DNA from 3 places in the Janthinobacterium sp. BHSEK genome. Region 3 is predicted to be linked to each of the others. Evidence: predicted binding sites of a transcription regulator. Region 3 holds the regulator's gene; each other region holds the start of a gene.
What was found. The regulator LexA, encoded in region 3, represses DNA repair genes until DNA is damaged. The targets are predictions, from matches to a motif close to ACTGTATNNNNATACAGT.
Positions count from the first base shown of each region.

Region 1 (4,821 bases), on a different contig from region 3:
TCGGCATCTTCCTTCAGCGCGCGCAGCACCATCGACGACAGCTCTTCCGGGCGGAATTGCTGCGTGCCGAGGGTGATCTTCTTTTCGCTGCCCATGTAGCGCTTGAAGACGGCCGCCGTCAGCTGCGGGTGCGTCTGCAGCCGTTCGCGCGCGGCGCGCCCCACCAGCACGGTGCCGTCGTCGTCGATGCTCACGCACGACGGCGTCAGGTGTTCACCGAGCGCATTCGGGATGATGGCAGCCTTGCCGTCGCGCCAGATGGCGACCAGGCTGTTGGTGGTGCCCAGGTCGATGCCGATGATCATCAGATATCCGCCTCCGCCTCATTGCCGTGTTCCTCGATCCAGGCGCGGCGTCCTGCCGCTTCGCCCTTGCCCATCAACATATTGAAGCGCAAGGCCGAGGCCATGTGGTCGACTTCGCCGAGCGTGACGGGCAGCAAACGGCGCGTGTCCGGGTTCATCGTCGTTTCCCACAGCTGCTCGGCGTTCATCTCGCCCAGGCCCTTGAAGCGCGAGATCGACCAGGCGCCCTGTTTCACGCCTTCCTTGCGCAGCTTGTCCTCGATGGCCAGCAGTTCGCCATCGTCGAGCGCATAGATTTTCTGCATCGGCTTCTTGCCGCGCGCGGGCGCGTCCACGCGGTACAAAGGCGGACGGGCGATGCAGATGTGTCCCTTGTTGATCAGGACGGGGAAATGCTTGAAGAACAGGGTCAGCAGCAGTACCTGGATGTGCGAGCCGTCCACGTCCGCGTCCGACAGGATGCAGATCTTGCCATAGCGCAGGCCCGACAGGTCGGGCGAGTCGCCCACGCTGTGCGGATCGACGCCGATGGCCACCGCAATGTCGTGGATCTCGTTATTGGCGAACAGGCGGTCGCGGTCCGTCTCCCACGAGTTCAGGACCTTGCCGCGCAGGGGCAGGATCGCCTGGAATTCCTTGTCGCGGCCCATCTTGGCCGAACCGCCCGCCGAATCGCCCTCGACGAGGAACAGTTCATTGCGCGCGATGTCGGACGATTCGCAATCGGTCAGCTTGCCCGGCAACACGGCCACGCCCGAGGATTTTTTCTTTTCCACTTTCTGCAGCGAGCGCTGGCGCGACTGCGCCTGCTTGATCACGAGCTCGGCCAGCTTCTTGCCGTAGTCGACGTGCTGGTTCAGCCACAGTTCCAGCGGCGGCTTGGTGAAGGTCGAGACGAGGCGCACGGCGTCGCGCGAATTGAGGCGTTCCTTGATCTGGCCCTGGAATTGCGGGTCCAGCACCTTGGCCGACAGCACGAACGATGCGCGCGCGAACACGTCTTCCGGCAGCAGTTTCACGCCTTTGGGCAGCAGGGAGTGCATTTCGACGAAGTTTTTCACGGCGCCGAACAGGCCGTCGCGCAAGCCCGATTCGTGCGTGCCGCCATTCGAGGTGGGAATCAGGTTGACGTACGATTCGCGCACGATGGCGCCTTCTTCCGTCCACGCCACGACCCAGGCGGCGCCTTCGCCTTCGGCAAAGCCTTCCGAGTCCGGGCCTGCGTATTGCGCGCCTTCGAACAGGGGAATCAGGGTTTCGCCATTCGATACCTGCGCCAGCGTTTCGGTCAGGTAGCCACGCAAGCCTTCCGCGTACTGCCAGGTCTGCGTATCGCCCGTCTTCGCGTTGGTCAGGGTGACGGTGACGCCCGGCAGCAGCACGGCTTTCGAGCGCAGCAGGCGTTGCAGCTCGGTTTGCGAGATGTTCGGCGAATCAAAGTATTTTGCATCGGGCCAGGCCGTGACGCGCGTGCCGGATTTCTTGCCGTCGCGCGGGGCGGGGCGGGAACTCAGGGGCTCGATCACGTCGCCGTTGGCAAACACCATGTGATGCAGGCCGTTGCCGTCGCTTTCCTTGCGCCAGACGGTGATTTCCAGGCGCGTCGACAGCGCATTGGTGACGGATACGCCGACGCCGTGCAAGCCGCCCGAGAACGCGTAGGCGCCGCCCGAACCCTTGTCGAACTTGCCGCCCGCGTGCAGCCGTGTAAACACGATTTCCACCGTCGGCACGCCTTCTTCCGGGTGCAGGCCGACGGGAATGCCGCGGCCATTGTCTTCGACGGTGATGCTGCCATCCGTGTTCTGCGTCACGGCGATATGCGTGCAATGACCGCCCAGCGCCTCGTCGGAGGCATTGTCGATCACTTCCTGAATGATGTGCAGCGGATTTTCAGTGCGGGTGTACATCCCCGGGCGCTGCTTGACGGGTTCCAGTCCTTTCAGGACACGGATGGATGATTCGCTGTAGTCGGATGCTGGTTTTTTAGTGGCCATACGTGTTCAAGCTAAGTAAAGACAGTGGTTGGAACGCCAGGCCAGGGCACTGCGGGCGCAATGACAGCGGCGGCGATAACTGTATGAATATACAGTATATCCCGTCCAGCGTCACTGGGGGAGGGCAGTGCGGCAGGCTTGGCGTCCTTGTGCGGACGCTCGCGCATTCTATCTTGTCCGGCGAGCAATAGCGCTACTCCAGGGCAACAACAGTGCGTTGCGCGGGGGCTTTTGCGCCCATTGTGAAGGATTTTATGCGGTAAAGCCGCCGTTTTTACATCTTGTTTACAAGCACCTCCCCAGTCTTTACGAATTTTTTAGACCCTTTTGGCTAATCTGCTCACTATCAAAACAAACCTGAATGAGGGTGGGAATGGATCTCGTGTATCTCGGCTTGATTGCCGTGTTTTTCGTCGTGGCGGCCGGCTTTGCCGTCGCCTGCGACAAATTAGGGAGCGTCAAATGAACGCGTTTTATGTGCTGGGCGCCGTCGTCTCGGCCGGCCTGCTCGTGTATTTGCTGGTGGCGCTGCTGAAGGCGGAGGAACTGTGATGACGACGCAATCGATACTGTTGTTGGTGGCCTTCCTGGCCGTGCTGCTGGCCGCCGGCTATCCGCTGGGCCTGTACATGGCCAGGGTGGCCGGCGATGGCCCCGTGCGCGGCCTGGGCTGGCTGCAAAAGCTGGAAAACCTGCTGTACCGCTGGTCCGGCCTGCCCGCCGACAAGGCCATGGGCTGGAAAAGCTATGCCATCGCCCTGATCGTCTTCAATACCGTGGGCGCCGTCTTCGTCTATGGCCTGCAGCGCCTGCAGGGTTTCCTGCCCTTGAATCCCCAGGGCCTGGGCGCCGTCAGCCCCGATTCCTCGTTCAATACCACCGTCAGCTTCGTCGCCAATACCAACTGGCAGGGCTACGGCGGCGAACAGACCATGAGCTACCTGACCCAGATGCTGGGCATGGCCTGCCAGAATTTCTTTTCTGCGGCCACCGGCATCGCCGTGATCTTCGCGCTGGTGCGCGGCTTTGCGTCGCGCTCGGGCAAGTCGATCGGCAATTTCTGGGTTGACCTGGTGCGCTCCACCCTGTACATCCTGCTGCCGCTGTCCCTGGCCCTGTCCGTCGTCTTCATGGGCGAAGGCATGATCCAGAATTTTTCCGCCTACAAGGAAGTGACCCTGCTCGACCACGTGGCGTATGCAACGCCGAAAACGACGGCCGACGGCCAGCCCGTGCTGGACGCCGCCGGCAAACCCGTGATGGAAGCGCAAGTGGCGGCCACGCAGACGATCGCCATGGGCCCCGTCGCGTCGCAGGAATCGATCAAGCTGCTGGGCACGAATGGCGGCGGCTTCTTCAATGCCAACTCCTCGCATCCGTACGAAAACCCGACCGTGCTGTCGAACTTCCTGCAGATGCTGGCCATCTTCATCATTCCCGCCGGCCTGTGCTTCACCTTCGGCCGCATGGTGGGCGACCTGCGCCAGGGCTGGGCCGTGCTGGCCGCGATGTCCCTGATCTTTGTCGTCATGACGGCCGGCGTGATGAGCGCCGAGCAGCAAGCCAATCCGGCCTTGCAATCGCTGGGCGTGGACCAGCAGGCCAGCAGCCTGCAATCGGGCGGCAATATGGAAGGCAAGGAAACGCGCTTCGGCATCAGCTCCTCGACCCTGTTCGCGGCGGTGACGACGGCCGCATCGTGCGGCGCCGTCAATTCCATGCACGACTCCTACATGCCCCTGGGCGGCATGGTGCCGCTGCTGCTGATGCAGTTCGGCGAAGTGGTGTTCGGCGGCGTGGGCACGGGCCTGTACGGCATGCTGATGTTCGCCATCCTGGCCGTCTTCATCGCCGGCCTGATGATAGGCCGCACGCCTGAATACCTGGGCAAGAAAATCCAGGCGTATGAAATGAAGATGGTGTCGCTGGCCATCCTGATCACACCAGCCCTCGTGTTGACGGGCACGGCGATCGCCGTGATGGTCGAACCGGGCAAGATCGGCGTGGCCAATCCGGGCGCGCACGGTTTCTCCGAGATTCTGTACGCCTTCACGTCGGCGGCCAACAACAACGGCAGCGCGTTTGCCGGCCTGTCCGCCAACACGCCGTTCTACAACGTGATGCTGGCGATCGCCATGTGGTTCGGCCGCTTCGGCGTGATCGTGCCCGTGCTGGCGGTGGCCGGTTCGCTGGCGGCCAAGCAGCGCCTGTCGGCGAATGCGGGCACCATGCCCACGCACGGCCCCATGTTCATCGGCCTGCTGATCGGCGTCGTCGTGCTCGTCGGCGTGCTCAATTACGTTCCCGCGCTGGCCCTGGGCCCGATCGTCGAACACCTGCAACTTTTCATCAAATAAGAGGCTACCATGTCACGCACAAGCCTGACCTTGTTCGATTCCGCACTGATCGGTCCCGCCATCGTCGATGCGTTCAAAAAACTCGACCCCCGCACGCAGTGGCGCAGCCCCGTGATGTTCGTCGTCTATGTGGGCAGCATCATCACGACCCTGCTGGCCATC
Region 1 is NZ_JBWBYV010000049.1:36,623-41,443, forward strand. Features, by position in the region: gene AC0V2Y_RS17360 (molecular chaperone HscC) at 1-305, opposite strand, end outside; gene AC0V2Y_RS17365 (DNA topoisomerase IV subunit B) at 305-2,302, opposite strand; gene kdpF (K(+)-transporting ATPase subunit F) at 2,765-2,854, shown strand; gene kdpA (potassium-transporting ATPase subunit KdpA) at 2,854-4,659, shown strand; gene kdpB (potassium-transporting ATPase subunit KdpB) at 4,669-4,821, shown strand, end outside.
Region 1: the regulator LexA is predicted to act here: its motif matches at 2,381-2,398, upstream of AC0V2Y_RS17365 (DNA topoisomerase IV subunit B).

Region 2 (4,821 bases), on a different contig from region 3:
GTTCCGGCAAATGTTCCATGAAATCCGCGACCTGGCCGGCCGCAAGGGCTGCGCGCGCATCACCCTGACGGTGTGGGAAAAGAGCGAAGCGCTGCAAGTGTATCTGCACAAGGGCTTTCGCAGCGTGGGCACGTTCGACTACGCCTACAGCCTGTTCTATGACCGGCTGCACTTTCTCGTGTATGAAGGAAACTGAGGAGGGCGGGAAGCGCGGGAGCGGCCGGCAGCCGCCCCGTGATGCAGCTTACAAAGCCAGGAAGGCCAGGCCCGCCACGGCCGTCGGCAGCAGGGCGCCGGCCAGCAGGCCGACGGCGCCGATCGATTCATCCTTGAAGCCGCGACGCAGCAGGGCCACGCCGGCCGGGTTCGGCGCATTGGCGATGACGGTCAGGCCGCCGCCGGCCACGGCGCCCGCCATCAGCATGTATTTCGCTTCGTCCGTCATGCCGACGATCAGCGAACCGAGGTAGGTGAGGGCCGCATTGTCCGTGATCGCCGTCAAGCCCAGGGCGCCGAAGAACAGGGCCAGCGGTTTCAGGCTGGAAACGATGGGCTGCAGCCACCATTGCTGCATGCCGCCCAGTACCACCAGGCCGCCGAGGAAGAAGCCGACCAATAAGCCTTCCTTGAGGATCAGCGGGCTTTGATAGCGCTCATACGCCTGCACGAAGCCGAGGAAGAACAGGAACAGGCCGATGAACAGCACGGGATGATGCGCCAGGGTCACGACGCCGGCCAGCACGATCATGTGCACCAGGCTGACGGCCAGCGGCACTTTCGGCGCTTCCACTTCGCCGGCCTTCGGCTTGATGTCGGAGGTGTTGCTGTGCAGATATTTGCGCAGCAATATGCTCACGCCCGTGGCATTCACCAGCACGGCGATGGCGGCCTTCCAGCCGAAATGGGTGGCCATGTAGGCGCTGTCCCAGTTCCACGTGGTGGCCACCATCAGCACGGGCGGCGCCGCATACGAGGTCAGGGTGCCGCCGATGGAAACGTTGACGAACAGCACACCCAAGGCGCCGTATTTCAGCCATTCAGGGATGCCCGGACGGAAGATTTGCGGCGCCAGCATCAGCGCGGCCAGTGTCATGGCGGCCGGTTCCGTGATCAGCGAGCCCGTCAGGGGCACGAGCGCCAGGCCCAGCCAGACGAGGGCCAGTTCCGTGCGCAGCGGCATCACGCGCGCCACGCCTTTCAGCAGGCGCTGCACGGCGTCGAGCACGGGGCGCGAGGCGGCCACGACCATGACGACGAAGACGAACAGCGGCTCCGTGTAATGGCGCGACTCGGCATACTCGATGGCCGCATCGCTGCCCGAGACAAAGGCCATGATGATGATCAGGATGAAGGCCCAGAAGCCGAACACGACTTCCACTTCGCCCAGCAAGTGCAGCAAGCCCGCGTGGCGGGGGTGGCGCCGCGATAATGTCTCAAACGACTTGGCGGCGAAGGTGTGGATGAGCGCAAGGCCGAAGACGATGGCGCTGATGATTTGGATGGTGGTCAAATGCGTTTCCTTATGGACGGAGGAAGCCGCCCGGTGCATTGCCGAGCGGTAAGGAGAGTGCTTATGGTACAGCAATCGATGCGGGAAACGGGGTTTTTCGGACATGGCGGAGCGGCCCCGGGCACGCTATCTGGCAGATAAGCCTTGCCAAAAGCAGGGCTGGATAGTACTGTATATGCATACAGTATTCATCTTCATATTCAATTATGCAACATTCCGAATTGATGGCCTCGCCGGAAGCCCTGCACCCGTCCCTGTGGCGCGCATCGCAGCTGGGCCAGGGCGCCGCGCGCTGCCTGGATACGGGCTTTGCCGCCCTGTCGGCGCAGCTGCCCGGCGGCGGCTGGCCCAGCGGCAGCCTCATCGATCTGCTGGTGCAGCAGCCGGGCAGCGGCGAATTGCGGCTGCTGGCGCCCGCGCTGGCGCAGCTGCCGGGCTTGCCCATCGTGCTGCTGCAGCCGCCCCATCCGCCGCAGGCGCTGGCCCTGGCCGCGCAGGGACTGGCGCCATCGCAATTGCTGTGGATCAAAAGCGCCGGCAGCAAGGACGCCCTGTGGGCGGCGGAGAATATCTTGCGCAGCGGCACGTGCGGCGCCCTGCTGTTCTGGCAGGCGCACGTGCGCGCCGACAGCCTGCGCCGGCTGCATCTGGCGGCGCAGTCGGGCAACACCCTGTTCTGCATGCTGCGCCCCTTGCACGGCGCGCAGGATGCGTCGCCCGCGCCGCTGCGCCTGTCCGTGCGCCCGGCCGCCGGCGGCATCGAGATCGGCTTCATCAAGCGCCGGGGACCGCAGCGCGACGCACCCCTGTTCCTGCCCCTGCAACCTCCTTCTTTACTGCTGCGTCATGCGACTCTGGATCGGCCTGTGCCTGCCCCGGCTCCCGCTCGAAGTGTTTTGCCCGCGCTGGTCGGCTGACCACCTCGGCGTAGTGCTGGAGCAGGAGCAAGTGATGGCCCTGTCGCCGCTGGCGTTGGCGGCCGGCATCCGGCCGGGCATGCGCCGCGCGGGCGCGCTGATGCTGGCGCCGCAGGCGCGCCTGCACGAACGCTCGCCCGAGCTGGAAGCACAGGCCCTGCAGGCGGTGGCGCTGGCGCTGCTGCAATATTCGCCGCTGGTGGCGCAGGGCGAGGAAGCGACCCTGCTCGTCGACGCGGGCGCCAGCCTGCGCCTGTTCGGCGGCGTGCGCGCCCTGTGCCGGCACATCGCGGCCAGCCTGCGCGCACTCGGCTACACGGCCCAGCTGTCGTGCGCCCCCACGGCGCGCGGCGCCTGGCTGCTGGCGCGCGCCGCGACGCGCCGGGGCCGGACCTTGAGCATGGCCAGCCTGGTGCGCCGGCTCGACGGCTTGCCGTGCGCCTTGCTGCCGCCCGCGCGCCCCTGGCTCGACTGGCTGGACGGCATCGGCTGCCGCACCCTGGGGCAGCTGCGCCACTTGCCCCGGCCCGGCTTGCAGCGCCGTTGCGGCGGGGCCCTGCTGGACATGCTCGACGACGCGCATGGCCACGGCACGGAACTGTTCGTCTGGCTCGAAGCGCCGCCCACGTTCCGCGCCAGCCTGGAATTGTTCGACCGCGTGGAGCACGCCGACGCGCTGCTGTTCGGCGCGCGCCGCCTGCTGCAGCAGATGACGGGCTGGCTGTGCGCGCGGCAATTCGCCGTCGAGCGCATACAGCTGCTGCTGGCGCACGAGCGGGGCAGGGTGGCGCGCCCGCCCACCATCATCGACCTGGCGCTGGGCGAGGCCGTCTGGCGCGACGAGCACCTGGTGCGCCTGCTCAAGGAGCGCCTGGCGCAGCTGGCGCTGGACGCGCCCGTGATCGGCCTGACCCTGGAAGCGCTGCAGGTGCAGCCGATGGCGCCGCCCAGCGATAGCCTGTTCCCCGAGCCGGGCGGCACGCCGCAGGAGCGCCAGCGCTTGCTGGAATTGCTGGTGGCGCGCCTGGGCATGGACAATGTCCTGCAGGCCGCGCCGCGCGCCGATTACCGCCCCGAAGCGGCCAACCGGTGGCTGCCTCTGCCGACCAAGCCGGCTGGAAAAAACGCGCTGCCCGACTTGCCGCCCGGCTTGCCCGGCATGCCCCGTCCCGCCTGGCTGCTGGCCCAGCCCATCGCCCTCCTGATGCGCGAGCACCGGCCCTTCTATGGCTCGCCCCTGAAAATGGTGTCCGTTGCCGAACGCATCGAGGCAGGCTGGTGGGGCCAGTCGCAGGCGCGCGATTACTTCATTGCGGAAGGCCTCGACCACGCCCATTACTGGGTCTACCGCGAACGCATCGCTGGCAGCGGCGAAGACGCCGCGCCGCGCTGGTTTTTGCATGGCTTGTTTGGCTGAAGGCGCTGTCCTGCTGAAACTGCCATGCTTGGCTATACTTGCTTTCTTGCGCCGCGTCTTTAATTGAAATGAAGGATATCCATGACACCGCTTTCCGATTTTCCCATCACCCAAAAATGGCCTGCCCGGCACCCCGAGCGCCTGCAGCTGTACTCGCTGCCGACGCCGAACGGCATCAAGGTGTCGATCCTGCTGGAAGAGCTGGGCCTGGCGTACGAGCCGCACCTGGTCAGCTTCGAGCAGAACGACCAGCTGTCGCCCGCCTTCCTGTCCCTCAATCCGAACAACAAGATTCCCGCCATCCTCGACCCGGACGGTCCTGACGGCAAGCCGCTGGCCCTGTTCGAGTCGGGCGCCATCCTGCTGTACCTGGCGGAAAAGACGGGCAAGTTCCTGCCCCAGGACGCGGGCCTGCGCTACGAAACCATTCAATGGCTGATGTTCCAGATGGGCGGTATCGGCCCCATGTTCGGCCAGGTGGGTTTCTTCCACAAATTCGCCGGCAAGGAATACGAAGACAAGCGTCCGCTGGAGCGCTATCTGGGCGAAGCGAAGCGCCTGCTGGGCGTGCTGGAACAGCGCCTGCAGGGCCGCGACTGGATCATGGGCAGTCAGTACACGATTGCCGACATCGCCATCTTCCCGTGGGTGCGCTGCCTCGTGGGTTTCTATGGCGCGGGCGACCTGGTCGGTTTTGATAATTTCCCGAACGTGCGGCGCGCGCTGGACGCGTTCCTTGCCCGTCCCGCCGTCATCAAGGGGATCGACATCCCGCAGCGCGGATAAGGTTGGCCAACTGCGGCGGCGGCCGGGCGGCGCTACAATGCGCCTTCGGCCGCCCTGCGCGGCAGCTTTGATCTGAGACAATGAAATCCACCCGGCAAGATTTTCCCGGCGCCCACGGCCATGTGCTGGCGGCGCGGCTCGACGCGCCCGACGGCGCCATCCGCGCCTACGCGCTGTTCGCCCACTGCTTT
Region 2 is NZ_JBWBYV010000033.1:16,309-21,129, reverse strand. Features, by position in the region: gene AC0V2Y_RS13415 (GNAT family N-acetyltransferase) at 1-196, shown strand, start outside; gene AC0V2Y_RS13410 (putative Na+/H+ antiporter) at 245-1,510, opposite strand; gene imuA (translesion DNA synthesis-associated protein ImuA) at 1,717-2,427, shown strand; gene AC0V2Y_RS13400 (Y-family DNA polymerase) at 2,357-3,844, shown strand; gene AC0V2Y_RS13395 (glutathione S-transferase N-terminal domain-containing protein) at 3,926-4,630, shown strand; gene AC0V2Y_RS13390 (alpha/beta hydrolase family protein) at 4,711-4,821, shown strand, end outside.
Region 2: the regulator LexA is predicted to act here: its motif matches at 1,679-1,696, upstream of imuA (translesion DNA synthesis-associated protein ImuA).

Region 3 (4,821 bases):
CTAACAGAATGATTTGCATAGTTCTTCTCCAGGAATATCTGACCGATTAAGCGTGGTGCAGATCGGTGTATGGCAGCAGCGCGAGGAAGCGAGCGCGCTTGATTGCGGTGTCGACTTGGCGCTGGTAGTGCGCTTTGGTACCGGTCAGGCGTGCTGGCATGATCTTGCCGTTTTCCTGGACGAAGTCTTTCAGCGTGTCGACGTCTTTGTAGTCGACTTGCTCAACGTGAGCTGCCGTGAAGCGGCAGAACTTCTTACGTTTGAACAAAGGGTTTTGCTGTTTGCGTTTTTCTTTAAGCTTGAGCTTATTTTTGTCGAACTTTTTACCGAATGCCATGTCAGGCTCCTGTATCTAAAATGCGCTAGTCGGGAATGACTGCACTAAAATCAATGATGTGAAACACCAAACTCTTGCTGTTGCGGCTCTTCCTGGCCAGGAAACCCGTGAACTGATACACCCCGCCCAAGCTTGCCTGGCTGAACCGGCCTGAAATTTCGCCAGCGGCTAGCGCGGCAACATCAAACTCGGTCAAACGGGCAATCCCTGCTTCCATCTGCTGCGAACTGTGTTGCAATACTGCATTCACAATCGGCAGCCCTGCCGGGGTATAGCGCAATATTTCGCGCTCGGCAATGATGGCGGTGACTTGTAGCTGGTTCAGCGCACGATCCTGGTCAAAAATTAAGCGGCTGCGGCTGGAGCGGCTGCTGGTGCTTCGGTGCGGTGGCTTTTGGCCGCGTCTTCGCGTTGTACCGATTTCATCATCGGCGAAGGAGCTGTTTCAGCTTTCTTCATTTTAACGGTCAGGTGACGCAACACGGCATCATTGAATTTGAATGCTGTTTCCAACTCGACCAGGGTCTCGTTGTCGCATTCGATGTTCAGGCAGATGTAGTGTGCTTTAGGCAGCTTTTGGATCGAGTAAGCCATTTGACGGCGGCCCCAATCTTCCACGCGGTGAACCGAACCGCCGCGGGTGGTTACGCTGGCTTTGTAGCGTTCGATCATCGCGGGCACTTGCTCGCTTTGGTCCGGATGGACGATAAAGACTATTTCATAATGACGCATGCAAACTCCTTCAGGTCGGATTGATAATCGCCCACCCCGGCGTCAAGACGGGTGTGGGAAGGTCAGCCGAAGATTATAACCGCCTTTTGCAAACGTTTCAATCATTGCTTGCGCCAGCGCCCGAAAAGACCGCGCGCGAACGCGCTTTCCGCTCGTGGACAAGTATTTCTTGCGAAATTCGCCGAAAACACGCAAATCCCCTTGCATAGTGGGCGATACTGTACAAAAATACAGTCTGTTCATATAGACAGCATTTCAGTATGCACCCACCGCTCATGATCAAGCTGACAGCACGACAAGAACAAATCCTGAACCTGATCAAGGACGCGATTGAAAACACGGGCTTTCCTCCCACCCGTGCCGAAATCGCCAATGAACTGGGTTTCAAATCGGCCAACGCGGCCGAAGAGCATTTGCAGGCCCTGGCCCGCAAGGGCGCGATCGAGATTTCGCCCGGCACCTCGCGCGGCATCCGCCTGATCGGCGCGGCCGCTGAAGCCCTGCCATCGAAAGTGCCGGCAGCGCTGCTGATGTCGCTGCCCCTGATCGGCCGGGTGGCGGCAGGCTCGCCCATCCTGGCACAGGAAAACCTGGAAGCGAGCTACAACGTGGACCCGGCCCTGTTTTCGGCCAAGCCCGACTTCCTGCTGAAGGTGCGCGGCTGGTCCATGCGCGACGCCGGCATCATGGATGGCGATTTATTGGCCGTCAAGAAGGTCGACAGCGCCAAGAACGGCCAGATCGTCGTCGCCCGCATCGGCGACGAAGTCACCGTCAAGCGCTACAAGAAGACGGGTTCCGTGATCGAACTGTTCCCGGAAAATCCCGACTTCAAGGTCATCACCGTATCGCCGGAAGATGAATTCGCCCTGGAAGGCCTGGCCGTCGGACTCATGCGCAGCTGGCATTAAACGACTGCACGAAAAAAGGGCCGCAACAGCATGACTGTTGCGGCCCTTTTCATTTATCCGGCGACTTATACATCGAGTGCCTGGCGGAAATCCTCGAGCAGGTCCACCTCGTCCTCGATACCGACGGAGACGCGGATCAGCGATTCCGCGATGCCCATGCTGGCGCGCCGCGCGGCGCCCATCTCGTAGAAGATCGTATGGGCGACGGGAATGACCAGGGTGCGCGTGTCGCCGAGGTTGCTCGCGGGAATGGCCAAATTCAAACGATTGAGGAAATCGAAGCAGTCGATGCCATCCTTGAGTTCAAAGCTGAACAGGGAGCCATAGCTGCGGAACAGGTCGCTCGCCAGCGCATGCTGCGGGTGCGACGCCAGACCCGGGTAATGCACGGCCGCCACGCGTGGGTCGGCGGCCAGCATGGTGGCCAGCGCCAGGGCGTTCGAGCAGGTACGGTCCATGCGCAAGGCCATGGTTTCCGCGCCGACGGCGATATGGTGCGCCGCTTCCGGCCCCAGCGAGGCGCCGAAGTCGCGCAAGGCCTTGGCGCGGATTTGCGCGATACCCCATTGCGCGGGCGCCGCCTTCTTGTAGTTCTCAAAGATGTTCGGATACTGCGTCCAGTCGAACACGCCCGTGTCCGTCAAGCTGCCGCCCAGGGCATTGCCGTGGCCGCCGATGGATTTCGTCAAGGCATTGACCACCAGGCCCGCGCCCACGGCTTTCGGGCGGAACAAATACGGCGTCGTCATGGTGTTGTCGACGATGTACAAGATGCCCTTCTCGCGGCACAACTCGCCGATCTTTGCCAGGTCGGCGATCTGCGTGCGCGGATTGGCGATGGTTTCCACGAACACGATGCGCGTGGCCGGCGTGATGGCGGCCGCCACGTTGGCCACCTCGGTGGCGTCGACGAACGATACATCAATGCCCTGCCCCGTCACCGTTTGCCACAGGCTGTTGGTGTTGCCAAACAAAAAGGCCGACGACACCACATGGTCGCCCGCGCGCAGCAGCGACTGCACCACGGCGCCGATGGCGCCCATGCCGGTGGCGAAGCACAGGGTCGCCACGCCACCTTCCATCTGGTTGACCTTGTCTTCCAGCGCGGACACGGTGGGGTTGCCCTGGCGGCCGTAGCGGAAGCCCGCTTCCTTGCCCTGGAATACGGAAGCGAGCTGGCGCGCATCGCCATAGCCGAACGCGACGGAAGTGTGCACGGGCTTGTGCAGGGAGCCGTGCTCGATGCCCTTGCGGCGGTCGTTATGCAGGATGGTGGTGGTAAAGCCGTAGTTTTTTTTATCGTTCATGATCGCGGAGCAAAAAAAGCCCGGCGCTAGCCGGGCAAGATAATTACGCTTCTGTCGTGGCCAGGTTCAGGTTCAGCTGGGAACGCGGCGTATCTTCGGGCGCCGCCGCCTTCGGATGGTGGCGCGCATATTCCAGGCGGTCCAGGTATTCCTGCGACACGTCGCCCGTCACGTAGACGCCGTCGAAACACGAAGCCTCGAAGTTGACCAGGGCCGGGTTGACGTCGGCGATCGCCTGCTTCAGCGCGCCGATATCCTGGTAGACCAGGTAATCGGCCGTGATTTCGCGGCACACTTCTTCCGTCGTGCGGCCGTAGGCGATCAGCTCGTCGCGCGTCGGCATGTCGATGCCATACACGTTCGGGTAGATGACCGGCGGCGCGGCCGAGGCGAAGATGACTTTCGTCGCGCCCGCTTCACGCGCCATCTGCACGATTTCACGGCTGGTGGTGCCGCGCACGATGGAATCGTCGACCAGCAACACGACTTTATCCTTGAACTCGGACGGGATCGCGTTGAGCTTCTGGCGCACGGATTTCTTGCGCGCCGCCTGGCCCGGCATGATGAAGGTGCGGCCGATGTAGCGGTTCTTGATGAAGCCTTCGCGGTATTCGATGTTCAGCGCCATGGCCAGCTGGATGGCAGCCGGACGCGAGGAATCGGGAATCGGCATGACCACGTCGATATGCACGCCGGGCAGTTCGGTGCGGATCTTCTCGGCCAGGTATTCGCCCATTTTCAGGCGCGTGGCGTATACGGAGGCGCCGTCGATGACGGAATCGGGACGGGCCAGGTAGACGAACTCGAACACGCATGGGTTCAGGCTGGCGTTGTCGGCGCACTGGGCGCTATGCAATTGCTTGTCGGCGTCGATAAAGACGGCTTCGCCGGGACCGATGTCGCGCACGAAGCGGAAGCCCATGCCTTCCAGGGCCACGGATTCGGAAGCGATCAGGTATTCGGGACCCTGCTCCGTTTCATTGATGCCCAGGCACAGCGGACGGATGCCGTGCGGGTCGCGGAAGGCCAGCAAGCCCACGCCGGCGATTTGCGCGACGGCCGCGTAACCACCCTTGACGCGGCGGTTCAGCACGGTAACGGCCTTGAAGATGGCTTCCGGGTCCAGGTTCAGGCCCGTCGTCGCTTCCTGGATTTCATGCGCCAGCACGTTGAGCAGCACTTCCGAATCGGAATCGGTATTGATGTGGCGGCGGTCGTTCTTGAACATTTCCAGCTTCAACTGTTCCCAGTTGGTCAGGTTGCCGTTGTGCGCCAGGGTGATGCCGAACGGCGCATTCACATAGAACGGCTGCGCTTCCTCTTCGCTCGACGAACCGGCCGTCGGATAGCGGCAATGACCGATGCCCGAATTGCCCTGCAGCGAACGCATGTTGCGCGTACGGAAGACGTCACGTACGAGGCCGTTGGCCTTGTGCATGGAAAACATACTGCTGTGATTGGTCGCAATCCCTGCCGCATCCTGACCGCGATGTTGCAGGAGCAACAATGCATCATAGAGCAATTGATTGACAGG
Region 3 is NZ_JBWBYV010000012.1:325,120-329,940, forward strand. Features, by position in the region: gene rplI (50S ribosomal protein L9) at 1-19, opposite strand, end outside; gene rpsR (30S ribosomal protein S18) at 47-337, opposite strand; gene priB (primosomal replication protein N) at 363-662, opposite strand; gene rpsF (30S ribosomal protein S6) at 683-1,069, opposite strand; gene lexA (transcriptional repressor LexA) at 1,345-1,980, shown strand; gene AC0V2Y_RS06125 (cystathionine gamma-synthase family protein) at 2,046-3,287, opposite strand; gene purF (amidophosphoribosyltransferase) at 3,331-4,821, opposite strand, start outside.